DNA from 2 places in the Kitasatospora sp. NEAU-CNBT7 genome. Region 1 is predicted to be linked to the other one. Evidence: riboswitches for the same ligand, from Rfam matches in the RefSeq annotation. Region 1 holds a riboswitch; the other holds the start of a gene.
The links. A riboswitch is a leader RNA that binds a small molecule or an ion and turns the genes downstream of it on or off. The one in region 1 is predicted to bind thiamine pyrophosphate.
Positions count from the first base shown of each region.

Region 2: it holds a riboswitch for thiamine pyrophosphate, as region 1 does, so the genes downstream of both, thiO (glycine oxidase ThiO) here and thiO (glycine oxidase ThiO) in region 1, are expected to answer to the same signal.

Region 1 covers NZ_JBXQQB010000012.1:211,536-219,966, forward strand. The annotation lists gene AC2TEW_RS18500 (polyprenyl synthetase family protein) at 166-1,272, shown strand; gene thiE (thiamine phosphate synthase) at 1,509-2,156, opposite strand; gene AC2TEW_RS18510 (Rv2175c family DNA-binding protein) at 2,153-2,518, opposite strand; gene AC2TEW_RS18515 (NAD(P)/FAD-dependent oxidoreductase) at 2,611-3,816, opposite strand; TPP riboswitch at 3,895-4,007, shown strand; gene thiO (glycine oxidase ThiO) at 4,001-5,179, shown strand; gene thiS (sulfur carrier protein ThiS) at 5,176-5,385, shown strand; gene AC2TEW_RS18530 (thiazole synthase) at 5,391-6,188, shown strand; gene pknB (Stk1 family PASTA domain-containing Ser/Thr kinase) at 6,277-8,022, shown strand; gene AC2TEW_RS18540 (sulfite oxidase-like oxidoreductase) at 8,045-8,431, opposite strand, start outside.
Region 2 covers NZ_JBXQQB010000034.1:67,890-76,320, forward strand. The annotation lists gene AC2TEW_RS31895 (hypothetical protein) at 1-596, opposite strand, end outside; gene metF (methylenetetrahydrofolate reductase [NAD(P)H]) at 707-1,621, opposite strand; gene AC2TEW_RS31905 (polyprenyl synthetase family protein) at 1,792-2,898, shown strand; gene thiE (thiamine phosphate synthase) at 3,135-3,782, opposite strand; gene AC2TEW_RS31915 (Rv2175c family DNA-binding protein) at 3,779-4,144, opposite strand; gene AC2TEW_RS31920 (NAD(P)/FAD-dependent oxidoreductase) at 4,237-5,442, opposite strand; TPP riboswitch at 5,521-5,633, shown strand; gene thiO (glycine oxidase ThiO) at 5,627-6,805, shown strand; gene thiS (sulfur carrier protein ThiS) at 6,802-7,011, shown strand; gene AC2TEW_RS31935 (thiazole synthase) at 7,017-7,814, shown strand; gene pknB (Stk1 family PASTA domain-containing Ser/Thr kinase) at 7,903-8,431, shown strand, end outside.

The DNA of each region.
Region 1 (8,431 bases):
CAGGTTAGCCGGGATGCGGAGAGGCCGACCAAACGAGGTCCACCAAGTGAGACACCCGTCGAGACGGTTTCGGCCACCCTGGGAGGCGGGTGCCGGGCGCCGTGGTGAGAGGGCCGCCGGACACCCCGATAGTCTGATTGTCAGCCAATCGATCCGGAGTTCCCCGTGCGTTCGCCCACCGGTCTGCCCAGCCACCCCCTCGACGCGGAAGCCGTACGGACCCGCGTCAACACGGCCCTCGCCGAGTTCATGGACGGCCGCACGGCCCTGCTGGACGGCATCTCCCCCCAGCTCCGCCCGGTCGCCGACGCCCTGCGCGACTTCCTGCTCGACGGCGGGAAACGGCTGCGGCCGGCCTTCTGCTACTGGGGCTGGCGCGGCGCCGGCGGCAGCGACCGGGACCCCGGCATCACCCGGGCGGCCGCCGCCCTCGAACTGCTCCAGGCGAGTGCACTCGTCCACGACGACCTGATGGACCGCAGCGACACCCGCCGCGGCCTGCCCTCCGTGCACCGCCGGTTCGAGGCGCTGCACCGCAGCAGCGGCTGGCGCGGCGACCGCGAACAGTACGGCGCCTCCGCGGCCGTCCTCCTCGGCGACCTGCTGCTGATCTGGTGCGACGAGCTGTTCAACAACTGCGGCCTGCCGCCGCAGGCCGTCCGGGCCGCCAAGCCCGCCTTCGACCTGATGCGCACCGAGGTCATGGTCGGCCAGTACCTCGACGTCCTCGAACCGGTGGCCGGCGACTCCGCCGACCCCGACGCCCTCGACCGGGCCCGGACCGTCCTGCACTACAAGTCCGCGAAGTACACCATCGAGCGCCCGCTCCAGGTCGGCGCCGTCCTCGCCGGGGCCGGCCCCGACCTGGTCGCCGCCTACGCCGCGTTCGGCCTGCCGCTCGGCGAGGCCTTCCAGCTCCGCGACGACCTGCTCGGCGTCTTCGGCGACCCCGCGGTCACCGGGAAGCCGGCCGGCGACGACCTGCGCGAGGGCAAGCGGACGCTGCTGGTCGCCCACGCCATGCGGGGCCTGCCCGCGGCGGACGCGCGGCACCTGGACGAGCGGCTCGGCGCGGCGGACCTGACGGCCGAGGAGGTGCCGGTGCTGCGGGCGCTGGTCGAGCGCAGCGGGGCGGCGGATCTGGTGGAGAAGCGGATCGACGAGCTGATGCGGGAGTCCCTGGCCGCCCTGGACGCCGCCCCCCTCGCCCCCGGCCCCACCCGCACCGTCCTCCTCTCCCTCGCCGAAGCCGCCACCACCCGCAAGTACTGACCCCCCGGGGAATCCAGGAGCGCCCACCGGGAGACGGGGGCACCCCCCAGGGGCGCGGGGAACTGCGCGAGGTCGGAAGCGGATCACCGTTCAGCCGGGGTCGGTGACCGAGTTGCAGGTGGTGCCCTGCCGTTTCGCGCAGTTCCGCCCCCAGCCTTCGGCCGGGAGGTGCCCCCAGCGCCCCTATGGGTGCCCCCCGGCGCCCCTGAAATCCACCGCGCGTCCGCCGGGAGGTGTCAGCGGTTGCGGAGGCGGCGGGCGAGTTCGGCGGCGGCTGCGCCCGGGTCGTCGGCTGCCGTGATGGCGCGGACGACGACCACCCGGTCGGCGCCGGCCGCGAGGACCTCGTCCAGGTTGGTGAGGTCGATGCCGCCGATGGCGAACCAGGGCCGGTCGGTCGGCTGCTTCGCCGCGTACGAGACCAGCGAGAGCCCCGGTGCGTGGCGGCCGGGCTTGGTGGGGGTGGGCCAGACCGGGCCGGTGCAGAAGTAGTCGACGCCGGCCTCGGTCAGCGCGGTGTCGACCTCGGACTCGGCGTGGCAGGAGCGGCCGATCAGCACGTCGGGCCCGAGGATCGCCCGCGCCGCCGGCACCGGCAGGTCGTCCTGCCCGAGGTGCAGCACCTGCGGCCGGGCCGCGTGCGCCACGTCGGCCCGGTCGTTGACCGAGAAGAGCTTGCCGTGGCGGCGGGCCGCGTCGGCGAAGACCTCCAGGTACTCGAGTTCCTGCTTCGCCTCCAGCCCCTTGTCCCGCAGCTGGACGATGTCCACGCCGCCGGCCAGCACCGCGTCCAGGAACTCGGGCAGGTCGCCCTGCTCGCGGCGGGCGTCGGTGCACAGGTACAGCCGGGCGTCCGCCAGCGCGGTGCGGGGGTCGGCCGTCACAGCAGCATCGCCTGGGCGCGGCGCTTCACCTCGGTGCCCCGGTTCTCCCGCAGCGCCTGGATCGGGCTGCCGGGCAGCGACGGGTCCTCGGTGAACATCCACTCGAGGATCTCCTCGTCGTTGAGCCCGCAGTCGCGCAGCACGGTCAACGTCCCGACCAGGTGCTTCACCGGCCCGGTGGGCTCGATGAAGTCGGCGGGCACCTGCAGCGAGTTGTTCTCGCCGCGGCGGACGGCCAGCAGGGTCCGGTTCCTCACCTGGTCCCGGACCTCGGTGATCTGCACCCCCCACAGCTCCGAGATGTCGGGCAGGTAGAGCCACGCGGGGACAAGGGCTTCAATCTTGGGATCAATCTTGCTCACGCCCCCAGCCTGCCACCTCCCGAGGCCCTCGCGCACCACCTCCCCGGCCGGGCCCCGCCGCTCCCCCGGTCGGCCACCCGGCCGGCCCCCGGTCAGGACCCCGGTCCGGCGGCCGCCGCCTTGAGCTGGACGGACGGGTCCGCGGCCAGGGCGCGGTCGAGCACCGCACCCCGGTCGATCAGCCGCTTGGCCTGGTTGAGGTCGCGCGGGCGGTCCACCGACAGGGTCGCGACCAGCGCCCCCTGACGCAGCCACAGCACCGACCAGGACGCCTCCTCGGGCGAGCCGCGGTGGATCAGCTCGTCGGCACCGGCGTGCCGGCCCGCGTACTGGACCATGTGCCCGAACTGCTCGGACCAGAAGTACGGCACCGGGTCGTAGGGGGTGTCGGCGCCGAGCATCACGGCGGCCGCGGCGCCGCCGGACTGCAGCGCGTGGTCCCAGTGCTGGACGGCCAGCCGGGTGCCGGAGCGGGCCGAGGGGTAGGAGACGCAGTCGCCCACCGCCCACACGCCGGGGGCGGTGGTGCGCAGCCGGTCGTCGACCAGGATCGCGCCGTCGGGGTCGAGTTCCACCGCGGAACCGGCCAGCCAGCCGGTGGCGGGACGGGCGCCGACGCCGACCAGCAGTTCGTCGGCGGCCAGCCGGGTGCCGTCGGTGAGCACCACCGCCGCGGGTTCGGCCGCCAGGACGCCGACCCCGCAGCGCAGGTCGACCCCGGCGGCGGCGTACCAGCCGGCCATCGCCGCGCCGACGGGTCCGGGCAGCGCTCCGGCCAGCGGGGCCGGTCCCGCCTCGACCACGGTCACCTCGCAGCCGAGCTGCCGGGCCACCGTCGCGGTCTCCGCGCCGATCCAGCCGGCCCCGGCGAGCACCAGCCGCACGCCCGGGCGCAGCCGTTCCCGCAGCGCGAGGGCATCGTCCAGGGTGCGCAGCAGGCGGGCGCCGGGGGCGCCGGGCAGCGGCCGGGGGGCGGCGCCGGTGGCGATCACCAGGCCGTCGTACGGGAGCTCGCCGGCGTCGGTGTGCAGCACCCCGGGGTGGAGGGCGAGGGCGCGGCGGCCGGGCAGCAGGTCGATGCCGAGGTGGTCCCAGTCGATGTCGAAGGCGGTGCTGTCGGCCTGGCCGAGCAGCACGTTCTTGGAGAGCGGCGGCCGGTCGTAGGGGCGGTGCGGCTCGTCGCCGAGCAGCGAGATCCGGCCCTCCCAGCCTCCGCGCCGCAGGCCCAGGGCGGCCTGGGCGCCCGCCATGCCCGCCCCGACCACGACCACTCGTCCGGTTCTCTTCAGTTCGACCACCGGGTCAGCCTATCCAGCGGGGTGTCCACCCTCCGTACGCACCTTCGGGATGGGCGGCGCCCGGCGTTATGGTGGACGGGCACCTCACACGGGAGCCCGGTGCACCGGGCTGAGAGGCGGGCTGGTGCGGCCTGCGACCGTCCGAACCTGATCCGGGTCATGCCGGCGAAGGGAGTTACCGACTTTGGCACGGACATCTGCGGCCGGGACGCCGGCGGCGCGCACGCCCGACGTGCTGGTGATCGGCGGCGGGATCATCGGCCTGGGCGTGGCCTGGCGGACGGCGCAGCGCGGACTGGCGGTCGCTGTCGTCGACCCGGCGCCGGGCGGCGGGGCGGCGCAGGTCGCGGCCGGCATGCTGGCGCCGGTCACGGAGCTGCAGTACGGCGAGGAGCCGCTGCTGCGGCTCGGGATGGCGTCGAACGAGCGGTACGCCGACTTCGCCGCGGAGCTGACCGCCGCCACCGGCCTGGACACCGGCTACCGCCGGACCGGCACGCTGGCGGTGGCGCTGGACTCCGACGACCGCGAGGAGCTGCGCGAGCTGCTCGCCTTCCACCAGCGGCTCGGACTGGAGTCGCACTGGCTGACCGGCCGCGAGTGCCGCAAGCTCGAGCCGATGCTGGCCCCGGGAGTGCGCGGCGGGCTGCAGGTGACGGGCGATCACCAGGTGGACGGCCGGCGGCTGGCGAAGGCCCTGCTGGCCGCGTGCGAACGCGAGGGCGTGCTGCTGCACCGGTCCGAGGCCGCCGCGCTGCTGGTCGAGGACGGCCGGGCCACCGGGGTCCGGCTGGCCGACGGCTCCGAGCTCACCGCCGGGCAGCTGGTCCTGGCGGCGGGCTGCCGCAGCCACCTGCTGCCGGGGCTGCCCGCCGGGGTGCTGCCGCCGGTCCGTCCGGTCAAGGGCCAGGTGCTGCGGCTGCGGATCCCGCAGCCGTACGCGCCGTTCCTGTCCCGCAACGTGCGGGCCGTGGTGCGCGGGCAGCACATCTACCTGGTGCCGCGGGCCGACGGCGAGCTGGTGATCGGGGCGACCAGCGAGGAGCTGGGCCACGACACCACCGTCACCGCCGGCGGCGTGTACGAGCTGCTGCGCGACGCGCACGAGCTGATCCCCGGCATCACCGAGCTGCCGCTGGCGGAGACCGGTGCCGGGCTGCGGCCCGGCTCGCCCGACAACGCCCCGCTGCTCGGCCCGACCGCACTGCCCGGCCTCACCGCCGCCACCGGCCACTACCGCAACGGCGTGCTGCTCACCCCGGTCACCGCCGATCTGATCGCCGAGCAGCTGGCCACCGGTGTGCTGCCCGGACTCGCCGCCCCCTTCTCCCCCAGCCGCTTCACCGCAGAGGTCCCGTCATGAACCAGATTCCGCTCACCGTCAACGGCGAGCCCCGCGAGCTGCCCGCCTCGACCACGCTGGCCGAGGTGGTGGCCCAGCTGAGCAAGGCGCCCTCGGGGGTGGCCGCGGCGCTCAACGAGGCGGTGGTGCCGCGCGGGTCGTGGACCGCGACGGTGCTGAGCGCCGGCGACCGGGTCGAGATCCTCACCGCCGTCCAGGGCGGCTGAGCGCCGTGGCGGACGACGTTCTCACCATCGCCGGGACGGCCTTCACCTCCCGGCTGATCATGGGCACCGGCGGCGCCCCCAGCCTGGACGTGCTGGAGCAGGCGCTGCTGGTCTCCGGGACCGAGCTGACCACGGTCGCGATGCGCCGCGTCGACCCCGGCACCCAGGGGTCGGTGCTCGACGTGCTGACCCGCAACGGCATCCGGGTGCTGCCCAACACGGCCGGCTGCTTCACCGCCGGGGAGGCGGTGCTGACCGCCCGGCTCGCCCGCGAGGCGCTCGGCACGGACTGGGTGAAGCTGGAGGTGATCGCCGACGAGCGGACCCTGCTGCCCGACCCGATCGAGCTGCTGGACGCCGCCGAGACGCTGGTCGACGACGGCTTCACGGTGCTGCCGTACACCAACGACGACCCGGTGCTGGCCCGCAAGCTGGAGGACGTCGGCTGTGCGGCGATCATGCCGCTGGGTTCGCCGATCGGCTCCGGCCTCGGGATCCGCAACCCGCACAACTTCCAGCTGATCGTGGAGAACGCGGGCGTCCCGGTGGTGCTGGACGCGGGCGCCGGCACCGCCTCCGACGTGGCGCTGGCGATGGAGCTGGGCTGCGCCGCGGTGATGCTGGCCTCCGCGGTGACCCGGGCCCAGGACCCGGTGCTGATGGCCGAGGCGATGCGCCGGGGCGTGGAGGCCGGGCGGCTCGCCCACCGGGCCGGGCGGATCCCGCGCCGGTTCCACGCCGAGGCCTCCTCGGCGATGGCCGGCCGGGCCGAACTGGACGTGCGGGAGCGCCCGGCGTTCTGACCGGGTCTCAACTTCGGCACAGACCGGCCCGCGACGGGCAGGCCCCGGGCCCGCCCGGGGCCTGCGCCTCTACACTCCTCTGGTGGACATGACGCTGCGCGACCCCCTGATCGGAACGCTGCTCGACGGCCGGTACCGGATCGAGCAGCGGGTCGCCGCCGGTGGGATGTCCACGGTCTACCGGGGGCTGGACACCCGGCTGGACCGGGTGGTGGCGCTGAAGGTGATGCACCCGTCGCTGGTCGGCGACAGCGACTTCACGGCCCGGTTCATCCGCGAGGCCAAGGCCATCGCCCGGCTGGCCCACCCCAACGTGGTGAACGTCTTCGACCAGGGCGCCGACGGCCAGACCGTCTTCCTGGCGATGGAGTACGTGCCCGGTTCCAACCTGCGGGACGTGTTGCGCGACCGGGGCGCGCTGTCGGTGCGGGCCGCGCTGGACGTGATGGAGCCGATCCTGGCCGCGCTCGGCGCCGCCCACCGGGCCGGCCTGGTGCACCGGGACATCAAGCCGGAGAACGTCCTGATCACCGAGGGCGGCATGGTCAAGGTCGCCGACTTCGGCCTGGTCCGGCTGCTCTCGGCGGCCGGCGGCGAGGTCACCAGCACCACCGAGGCGGGCACCGTGCTCGGCACCGTCTCGTACCTGGCCCCGGAGCAGATCCGGCAGGCCCCGACCGACCAGCGGGTCGACGTGTACGCGGCCGGCATCCTGCTGTACGAGCTGCTCACCGGCACCAAGCCGCACTCCGGCGACCACCCCGCCCAGGTGATGTACCAGCACCTGCACGAGCGGGTCCCGGCGCCGTCGCTGTCCGCCCCGGCGGTGGGCCCGGAGCTGGACGCGATAGTGGCCGCCGCCACCGCCCACGACCCCGAGGCCCGGCCCTGGGACGCGGTGGAGCTGCTGGCCACCCTGCAGCGGGCCCGGCGCACGCTGAGCCAGGCCCAGCTGGACGCGGAGCCGCCGGCCTCCTCCCGGCTGACGCCGCAGTACTCGACCGGCGAGGTCACCTCGGTGATCTCGCCGCCGGTGGAGCGGACCAGCGTGCTGGAGGTGCCGCCGGACCTGCTGCCGCCGCGCCCGCCGGTGGACGAGCCCGCCGCGCACCACACCGTGCAGCTGCGCCGGGTCCGCCCGCCGCGTCCGCGCCGCTCGCGCAAGCCGTTCGTCTGGGCGGGTGCGATCGCGGTGCTGCTGGCGGCGGTCGCCGTCACCACGTACCTGCTGTCGGGCGCGGTGTACACCACGGTGCCCGCCGTGCTCGGGCAGTCCCAGGCGCAGGCCCAGGCGACCCTCGACAAGGCCGGGCTGCACGGCACCTACGTCCAGGAGTTCAGCGAGTCGGTGCAGGCCGGGCAGGTGATCTCGACCGACCCCGGGGTCGGGCAGCGGGCCCGCAAGAGCGACTCGGTGCGGGTGGTGCTCTCCCGGGGTCCGGAGCGGGTCCAGGTGCCGGAGCTGGCCGGCAAGCCGCTGGAGGCGGCGCGCAAGGCGCTCACCGACGCCCGGCTGACCCCGGGCACGGTGACCGAGGCGTTCGACGACGCGGTGCCCAAGGGTTCGGTGATCAGTGCCTCCCCGGCCACGGGCGGGCAGCTCGCGGTGGGTGCGCCGGTGGCGCTGGTGGTCAGCAAGGGCCAGGTCCCGGTGCCGAACGTGGTCGGGATGGACAAGGACGCGGCCACCAAGGCGCTCACCGACGCCGGGTTCAAGGTGCAGACCGCGGGCCTCAACCTGTTCGGTACCGGGAAGGTCTCCTCGCAGACCCCGCCGGCCGGGCAGCCGCGCCCGCAGGGCACCGTGGTGACGATCTCCTTCAGCCTGTTCTAGGGCGCGGCGGCGGGGAGCGGGCTCAGCGCAGCGGCCCGTCGCCGGGCTCCTCCTGGTACGAGTAGCGCTGCTCGGCCCAGGGGTCGGCGAGGTTGTGGTAGCCACGCTCCTCCCAGAAGCCGCGGCGGTCGGCCCGCATGTACTCGACCGCGCGGACCCACTTGGGCCCCTTCCAGGCGTACAGGTGCGGCACCACCAGCCGGACCGGGAAGCCGTGCTCCAGGGTGAGCGGCTCGTCGTTGTGGTGGGTGGCGAAGACGGTGCCGGGGTCGGCGAAGTCGGCGAGCCGCAGGTTGGCGCTGTAGCCGTACTCGGCCCAGACCATCACGTGGGTGACGCCGGCGGCCGGCGGGACCAGGTCGAGGACGGTCTTGGCGGCGACCCCGCCCCACTCGTTGCCGAGCATCGA
Region 2 (8,431 bases), on a different contig from region 1:
TACCCGTACGGCTGCTGCTGCTGGTACTCCCAGCCCTGCGCGGCCTGCTGCTGGTACTGCGGCTGGCCGTAGGCGTCGTAGGCGTAGGCCTGCTGCTCCTGCGGCTGCTGCGGGTCCTGCTGGTAGGCGGCTGGCTGCTGCGCGGTGTAGACGCCGTCGTCCGGGCCGATCTCCTGGAGCTCCTCGTAGGCGTACGGGGCCTCGGCCTCCTCCGCCTCCACCGGGCCGACCTCGCCGACCGGCGCCACCGCCTCGACGGCGGCCACCGCGGCGGCGCCGCCGGTGACGGCGCCCAGCAGCGGAACCCTGGCCAGCGGGCCCGGCAGGGAGCCGTCGGCCCCGCGCAGCGACCAGCCGACCGGGCGGCCGCGCTTGACCGCCAGCGTGACGAAGGTCTGCCCGACCGCGAAGACGGCCGCTCCGGCCCCTATCACCAGGACCGAGCTCAGCCGCATCCCGGCGACCACGCAGAGGAATCCGGCCAGCGCGAGCGCCCGCCAGAGCAGCGGGGCGCGGTTCTGCAGCAGCAGTTCGGCCACCAGCCAGAGCGCCACCAGCGCCAACGCGACGTACAGCAGCAGGTATCCGATGCCCATCCCCGCTACCTCCAGTCGCGTACCGCGCGGTTGCGGGCGACTGTACCCGCTCCCGGCCCGCAGACCCACATCCCCGGCGGCCCCGCGCGGGGCGGGCCGCGGGCGGGCGGTCAGCGCTGGTGCAGACCGAGGTTCTGGTAGATCTCCAGGGTCGAGGTGGAGTGGTTCAGCGTGATGAAGTGCAGACCGGGCGCGCCCTCCGCGAGCAGCCGCTCGGACATGGTCGTGGCGTGCTCGATGCCGATCGCCCGGACCGCGTCGGGGTTGTCGGCGACCGCCAGGAAGCGCTCCACCAGCTCGGGCGGGAAGTCCGAGCCGGACAGCTGCGGGAAGCGCTCCAGCTGCCTGATGTTGGTGACCGGCATGATCTCCGGGATGATCGGCGTCGCGCAGCCCGCGGCGGCGACCCGGTCGCGCAGCCGCAGGTAGTCCTCGACCTCGAAGAACATCTGGGTGATCGCGTAGTCCGCACCGGCCCGGCACTTGGCGACGAAGTGCCGGATGTCGTCGTCCCAGTTCTCCGAGCGCGGGTGCATCTGCGGGAAGGCGGCCACGCCCACGCAGAAGTCGCCGATCCCCTTGATCAGCTCGACCAGCTCGTACGCGAAGGTGACGCCCTCCGGGTGGCGGACCCACTCGCCCATCGGGTCGCCGGGCGGGTCGCCGCGCACCGCGAGGACGTTGCGCACGCCCTCGTCGGCGTACTGGCCGATGATGTTGCGCAGTTCGGCGACCGAGTGGTCGACCGCGGTGAGGTGGGCGACCGGGGTCAGCGTGGTCTCGGTGGCGATCCGGCCGACCAGGTTGACCGTGCGGCCGCGGGAGGAGCCGCCGGCGCCGTAGGTCATGCAGACGAAGTTGGGATCGAGCGACTCGACCCGGCGGATCGCGTCCCAGAGCCGGCGCTCGGCCTCCTCGCTGCGCGGGGGCATGAACTCGAACGAGAACGAGCGGTCACCTGCCGCCAGCAGATCGCGCACGGTCTGCGCACGGTCGGTCCTGGTGGAGGGAATCCCTAGTGCCATGCTCGCAGGTTAGCCGGGATGCGGAGAGGCCGACCAAACGAGGTCCACCAAGTGAGACACCCGTCGAGACGGTTTCGGCCACCCTGGGAGGCGGGTGCCGGGCGCCGTGGTGAGAGGGCCGCCGGACACCCCGATAGTCTGATTGTCAGCCAATCGATCCGGAGTTCCCCGTGCGTTCGCCCACCGGTCTGCCCAGCCACCCCCTCGACGCGGAAGCCGTACGGACCCGCGTCAACACGGCCCTCGCCGAGTTCATGGACGGCCGCACGGCCCTGCTGGACGGCATCTCCCCCCAGCTCCGCCCGGTCGCCGACGCCCTGCGCGACTTCCTGCTCGACGGCGGGAAACGGCTGCGGCCGGCCTTCTGCTACTGGGGCTGGCGCGGCGCCGGCGGCAGCGACCGGGACCCCGGCATCACCCGGGCGGCCGCCGCCCTCGAACTGCTCCAGGCGAGTGCACTCGTCCACGACGACCTGATGGACCGCAGCGACACCCGCCGCGGCCTGCCCTCCGTGCACCGCCGGTTCGAGGCGCTGCACCGCAGCAGCGGCTGGCGCGGCGACCGCGAACAGTACGGCGCCTCCGCGGCCGTCCTCCTCGGCGACCTGCTGCTGATCTGGTGCGACGAGCTGTTCAACAACTGCGGCCTGCCGCCGCAGGCCGTCCGGGCCGCCAAGCCCGCCTTCGACCTGATGCGCACCGAGGTCATGGTCGGCCAGTACCTCGACGTCCTCGAACCGGTGGCCGGCGACTCCGCCGACCCCGACGCCCTCGACCGGGCCCGGACCGTCCTGCACTACAAGTCCGCGAAGTACACCATCGAGCGCCCGCTCCAGGTCGGCGCCGTCCTCGCCGGGGCCGGCCCCGACCTGGTCGCCGCCTACGCCGCGTTCGGCCTGCCGCTCGGCGAGGCCTTCCAGCTCCGCGACGACCTGCTCGGCGTCTTCGGCGACCCCGCGGTCACCGGGAAGCCGGCCGGCGACGACCTGCGCGAGGGCAAGCGGACGCTGCTGGTCGCCCACGCCATGCGGGGCCTGCCCGCGGCGGACGCGCGGCACCTGGACGAGCGGCTCGGCGCGGCGGACCTGACGGCCGAGGAGGTGCCGGTGCTGCGGGCGCTGGTCGAGCGCAGCGGGGCGGCGGATCTGGTGGAGAAGCGGATCGACGAGCTGATGCGGGAGTCCCTGGCCGCCCTGGACGCCGCCCCCCTCGCCCCCGGCCCCACCCGCACCGTCCTCCTCTCCCTCGCCGAAGCCGCCACCACCCGCAAGTACTGACCCCCCGGGGAATCCAGGAGCGCCCACCGGGAGACGGGGGCACCCCCCAGGGGCGCGGGGAACTGCGCGAGGTCGGAAGCGGATCACCGTTCAGCCGGGGTCGGTGACCGAGTTGCAGGTGGTGCCCTGCCGTTTCGCGCAGTTCCGCCCCCAGCCTTCGGCCGGGAGGTGCCCCCAGCGCCCCTATGGGTGCCCCCCGGCGCCCCTGAAATCCACCGCGCGTCCGCCGGGAGGTGTCAGCGGTTGCGGAGGCGGCGGGCGAGTTCGGCGGCGGCTGCGCCCGGGTCGTCGGCTGCCGTGATGGCGCGGACGACGACCACCCGGTCGGCGCCGGCCGCGAGGACCTCGTCCAGGTTGGTGAGGTCGATGCCGCCGATGGCGAACCAGGGCCGGTCGGTCGGCTGCTTCGCCGCGTACGAGACCAGCGAGAGCCCCGGTGCGTGGCGGCCGGGCTTGGTGGGGGTGGGCCAGACCGGGCCGGTGCAGAAGTAGTCGACGCCGGCCTCGGTCAGCGCGGTGTCGACCTCGGACTCGGCGTGGCAGGAGCGGCCGATCAGCACGTCGGGCCCGAGGATCGCCCGCGCCGCCGGCACCGGCAGGTCGTCCTGCCCGAGGTGCAGCACCTGCGGCCGGGCCGCGTGCGCCACGTCGGCCCGGTCGTTGACCGAGAAGAGCTTGCCGTGGCGGCGGGCCGCGTCGGCGAAGACCTCCAGGTACTCGAGTTCCTGCTTCGCCTCCAGCCCCTTGTCCCGCAGCTGGACGATGTCCACGCCGCCGGCCAGCACCGCGTCCAGGAACTCGGGCAGGTCGCCCTGCTCGCGGCGGGCGTCGGTGCACAGGTACAGCCGGGCGTCCGCCAGCGCGGTGCGGGGGTCGGCCGTCACAGCAGCATCGCCTGGGCGCGGCGCTTCACCTCGGTGCCCCGGTTCTCCCGCAGCGCCTGGATCGGGCTGCCGGGCAGCGACGGGTCCTCGGTGAACATCCACTCGAGGATCTCCTCGTCGTTGAGCCCGCAGTCGCGCAGCACGGTCAACGTCCCGACCAGGTGCTTCACCGGCCCGGTGGGCTCGATGAAGTCGGCGGGCACCTGCAGCGAGTTGTTCTCGCCGCGGCGGACGGCCAGCAGGGTCCGGTTCCTCACCTGGTCCCGGACCTCGGTGATCTGCACCCCCCACAGCTCCGAGATGTCGGGCAGGTAGAGCCACGCGGGGACAAGGGCTTCAATCTTGGGATCAATCTTGCTCACGCCCCCAGCCTGCCACCTCCCGAGGCCCTCGCGCACCACCTCCCCGGCCGGGCCCCGCCGCTCCCCCGGTCGGCCACCCGGCCGGCCCCCGGTCAGGACCCCGGTCCGGCGGCCGCCGCCTTGAGCTGGACGGACGGGTCCGCGGCCAGGGCGCGGTCGAGCACCGCACCCCGGTCGATCAGCCGCTTGGCCTGGTTGAGGTCGCGCGGGCGGTCCACCGACAGGGTCGCGACCAGCGCCCCCTGACGCAGCCACAGCACCGACCAGGACGCCTCCTCGGGCGAGCCGCGGTGGATCAGCTCGTCGGCACCGGCGTGCCGGCCCGCGTACTGGACCATGTGCCCGAACTGCTCGGACCAGAAGTACGGCACCGGGTCGTAGGGGGTGTCGGCGCCGAGCATCACGGCGGCCGCGGCGCCGCCGGACTGCAGCGCGTGGTCCCAGTGCTGGACGGCCAGCCGGGTGCCGGAGCGGGCCGAGGGGTAGGAGACGCAGTCGCCCACCGCCCACACGCCGGGGGCGGTGGTGCGCAGCCGGTCGTCGACCAGGATCGCGCCGTCGGGGTCGAGTTCCACCGCGGAACCGGCCAGCCAGCCGGTGGCGGGACGGGCGCCGACGCCGACCAGCAGTTCGTCGGCGGCCAGCCGGGTGCCGTCGGTGAGCACCACCGCCGCGGGTTCGGCCGCCAGGACGCCGACCCCGCAGCGCAGGTCGACCCCGGCGGCGGCGTACCAGCCGGCCATCGCCGCGCCGACGGGTCCGGGCAGCGCTCCGGCCAGCGGGGCCGGTCCCGCCTCGACCACGGTCACCTCGCAGCCGAGCTGCCGGGCCACCGTCGCGGTCTCCGCGCCGATCCAGCCGGCCCCGGCGAGCACCAGCCGCACGCCCGGGCGCAGCCGTTCCCGCAGCGCGAGGGCATCGTCCAGGGTGCGCAGCAGGCGGGCGCCGGGGGCGCCGGGCAGCGGCCGGGGGGCGGCGCCGGTGGCGATCACCAGGCCGTCGTACGGGAGCTCGCCGGCGTCGGTGTGCAGCACCCCGGGGTGGAGGGCGAGGGCGCGGCGGCCGGGCAGCAGGTCGATGCCGAGGTGGTCCCAGTCGATGTCGAAGGCGGTGCTGTCGGCCTGGCCGAGCAGCACGTTCTTGGAGAGCGGCGGCCGGTCGTAGGGGCGGTGCGGCTCGTCGCCGAGCAGCGAGATCCGGCCCTCCCAGCCTCCGCGCCGCAGGCCCAGGGCGGCCTGGGCGCCCGCCATGCCCGCCCCGACCACGACCACTCGTCCGGTTCTCTTCAGTTCGACCACCGGGTCAGCCTATCCAGCGGGGTGTCCACCCTCCGTACGCACCTTCGGGATGGGCGGCGCCCGGCGTTATGGTGGACGGGCACCTCACACGGGAGCCCGGTGCACCGGGCTGAGAGGCGGGCTGGTGCGGCCTGCGACCGTCCGAACCTGATCCGGGTCATGCCGGCGAAGGGAGTTACCGACTTTGGCACGGACATCTGCGGCCGGGACGCCGGCGGCGCGCACGCCCGACGTGCTGGTGATCGGCGGCGGGATCATCGGCCTGGGCGTGGCCTGGCGGACGGCGCAGCGCGGACTGGCGGTCGCTGTCGTCGACCCGGCGCCGGGCGGCGGGGCGGCGCAGGTCGCGGCCGGCATGCTGGCGCCGGTCACGGAGCTGCAGTACGGCGAGGAGCCGCTGCTGCGGCTCGGGATGGCGTCGAACGAGCGGTACGCCGACTTCGCCGCGGAGCTGACCGCCGCCACCGGCCTGGACACCGGCTACCGCCGGACCGGCACGCTGGCGGTGGCGCTGGACTCCGACGACCGCGAGGAGCTGCGCGAGCTGCTCGCCTTCCACCAGCGGCTCGGACTGGAGTCGCACTGGCTGACCGGCCGCGAGTGCCGCAAGCTCGAGCCGATGCTGGCCCCGGGAGTGCGCGGCGGGCTGCAGGTGACGGGCGATCACCAGGTGGACGGCCGGCGGCTGGCGAAGGCCCTGCTGGCCGCGTGCGAACGCGAGGGCGTGCTGCTGCACCGGTCCGAGGCCGCCGCGCTGCTGGTCGAGGACGGCCGGGCCACCGGGGTCCGGCTGGCCGACGGCTCCGAGCTCACCGCCGGGCAGCTGGTCCTGGCGGCGGGCTGCCGCAGCCACCTGCTGCCGGGGCTGCCCGCCGGGGTGCTGCCGCCGGTCCGTCCGGTCAAGGGCCAGGTGCTGCGGCTGCGGATCCCGCAGCCGTACGCGCCGTTCCTGTCCCGCAACGTGCGGGCCGTGGTGCGCGGGCAGCACATCTACCTGGTGCCGCGGGCCGACGGCGAGCTGGTGATCGGGGCGACCAGCGAGGAGCTGGGCCACGACACCACCGTCACCGCCGGCGGCGTGTACGAGCTGCTGCGCGACGCGCACGAGCTGATCCCCGGCATCACCGAGCTGCCGCTGGCGGAGACCGGTGCCGGGCTGCGGCCCGGCTCGCCCGACAACGCCCCGCTGCTCGGCCCGACCGCACTGCCCGGCCTCACCGCCGCCACCGGCCACTACCGCAACGGCGTGCTGCTCACCCCGGTCACCGCCGATCTGATCGCCGAGCAGCTGGCCACCGGTGTGCTGCCCGGACTCGCCGCCCCCTTCTCCCCCAGCCGCTTCACCGCAGAGGTCCCGTCATGAACCAGATTCCGCTCACCGTCAACGGCGAGCCCCGCGAGCTGCCCGCCTCGACCACGCTGGCCGAGGTGGTGGCCCAGCTGAGCAAGGCGCCCTCGGGGGTGGCCGCGGCGCTCAACGAGGCGGTGGTGCCGCGCGGGTCGTGGACCGCGACGGTGCTGAGCGCCGGCGACCGGGTCGAGATCCTCACCGCCGTCCAGGGCGGCTGAGCGCCGTGGCGGACGACGTTCTCACCATCGCCGGGACGGCCTTCACCTCCCGGCTGATCATGGGCACCGGCGGCGCCCCCAGCCTGGACGTGCTGGAGCAGGCGCTGCTGGTCTCCGGGACCGAGCTGACCACGGTCGCGATGCGCCGCGTCGACCCCGGCACCCAGGGGTCGGTGCTCGACGTGCTGACCCGCAACGGCATCCGGGTGCTGCCCAACACGGCCGGCTGCTTCACCGCCGGGGAGGCGGTGCTGACCGCCCGGCTCGCCCGCGAGGCGCTCGGCACGGACTGGGTGAAGCTGGAGGTGATCGCCGACGAGCGGACCCTGCTGCCCGACCCGATCGAGCTGCTGGACGCCGCCGAGACGCTGGTCGACGACGGCTTCACGGTGCTGCCGTACACCAACGACGACCCGGTGCTGGCCCGCAAGCTGGAGGACGTCGGCTGTGCGGCGATCATGCCGCTGGGTTCGCCGATCGGCTCCGGCCTCGGGATCCGCAACCCGCACAACTTCCAGCTGATCGTGGAGAACGCGGGCGTCCCGGTGGTGCTGGACGCGGGCGCCGGCACCGCCTCCGACGTGGCGCTGGCGATGGAGCTGGGCTGCGCCGCGGTGATGCTGGCCTCCGCGGTGACCCGGGCCCAGGACCCGGTGCTGATGGCCGAGGCGATGCGCCGGGGCGTGGAGGCCGGGCGGCTCGCCCACCGGGCCGGGCGGATCCCGCGCCGGTTCCACGCCGAGGCCTCCTCGGCGATGGCCGGCCGGGCCGAACTGGACGTGCGGGAGCGCCCGGCGTTCTGACCGGGTCTCAACTTCGGCACAGACCGGCCCGCGACGGGCAGGCCCCGGGCCCGCCCGGGGCCTGCGCCTCTACACTCCTCTGGTGGACATGACGCTGCGCGACCCCCTGATCGGAACGCTGCTCGACGGCCGGTACCGGATCGAGCAGCGGGTCGCCGCCGGTGGGATGTCCACGGTCTACCGGGGGCTGGACACCCGGCTGGACCGGGTGGTGGCGCTGAAGGTGATGCACCCGTCGCTGGTCGGCGACAGCGACTTCACGGCCCGGTTCATCCGCGAGGCCAAGGCCATCGCCCGGCTGGCCCACCCCAACGTGGTGAACGTCTTCGACCAGGGCGCCGACGGCCAGACCGTCTTCCTGGCGATGGAGTACGTGCCCGGTTCCAACCTGCGGGACGTGTTGCGCGACCGGGGCGCGCTGTCGGTGCGGGCCGCGCTGGACGTGATGGAGCCGATCCTGGCCGCGCTCGGCGCCGCCCACCGGGCCGGCCTGGTGCACCGGGACATCAAGCCGGAGAACGTCCTGATCACCGAGGGCGGCATGGTCAAGGTCGCCGACTTCGGCCTGGTCCGGCTGCTCTCGGCGGCCGGCGGCGAGGTCACCAGCACCACCGAGG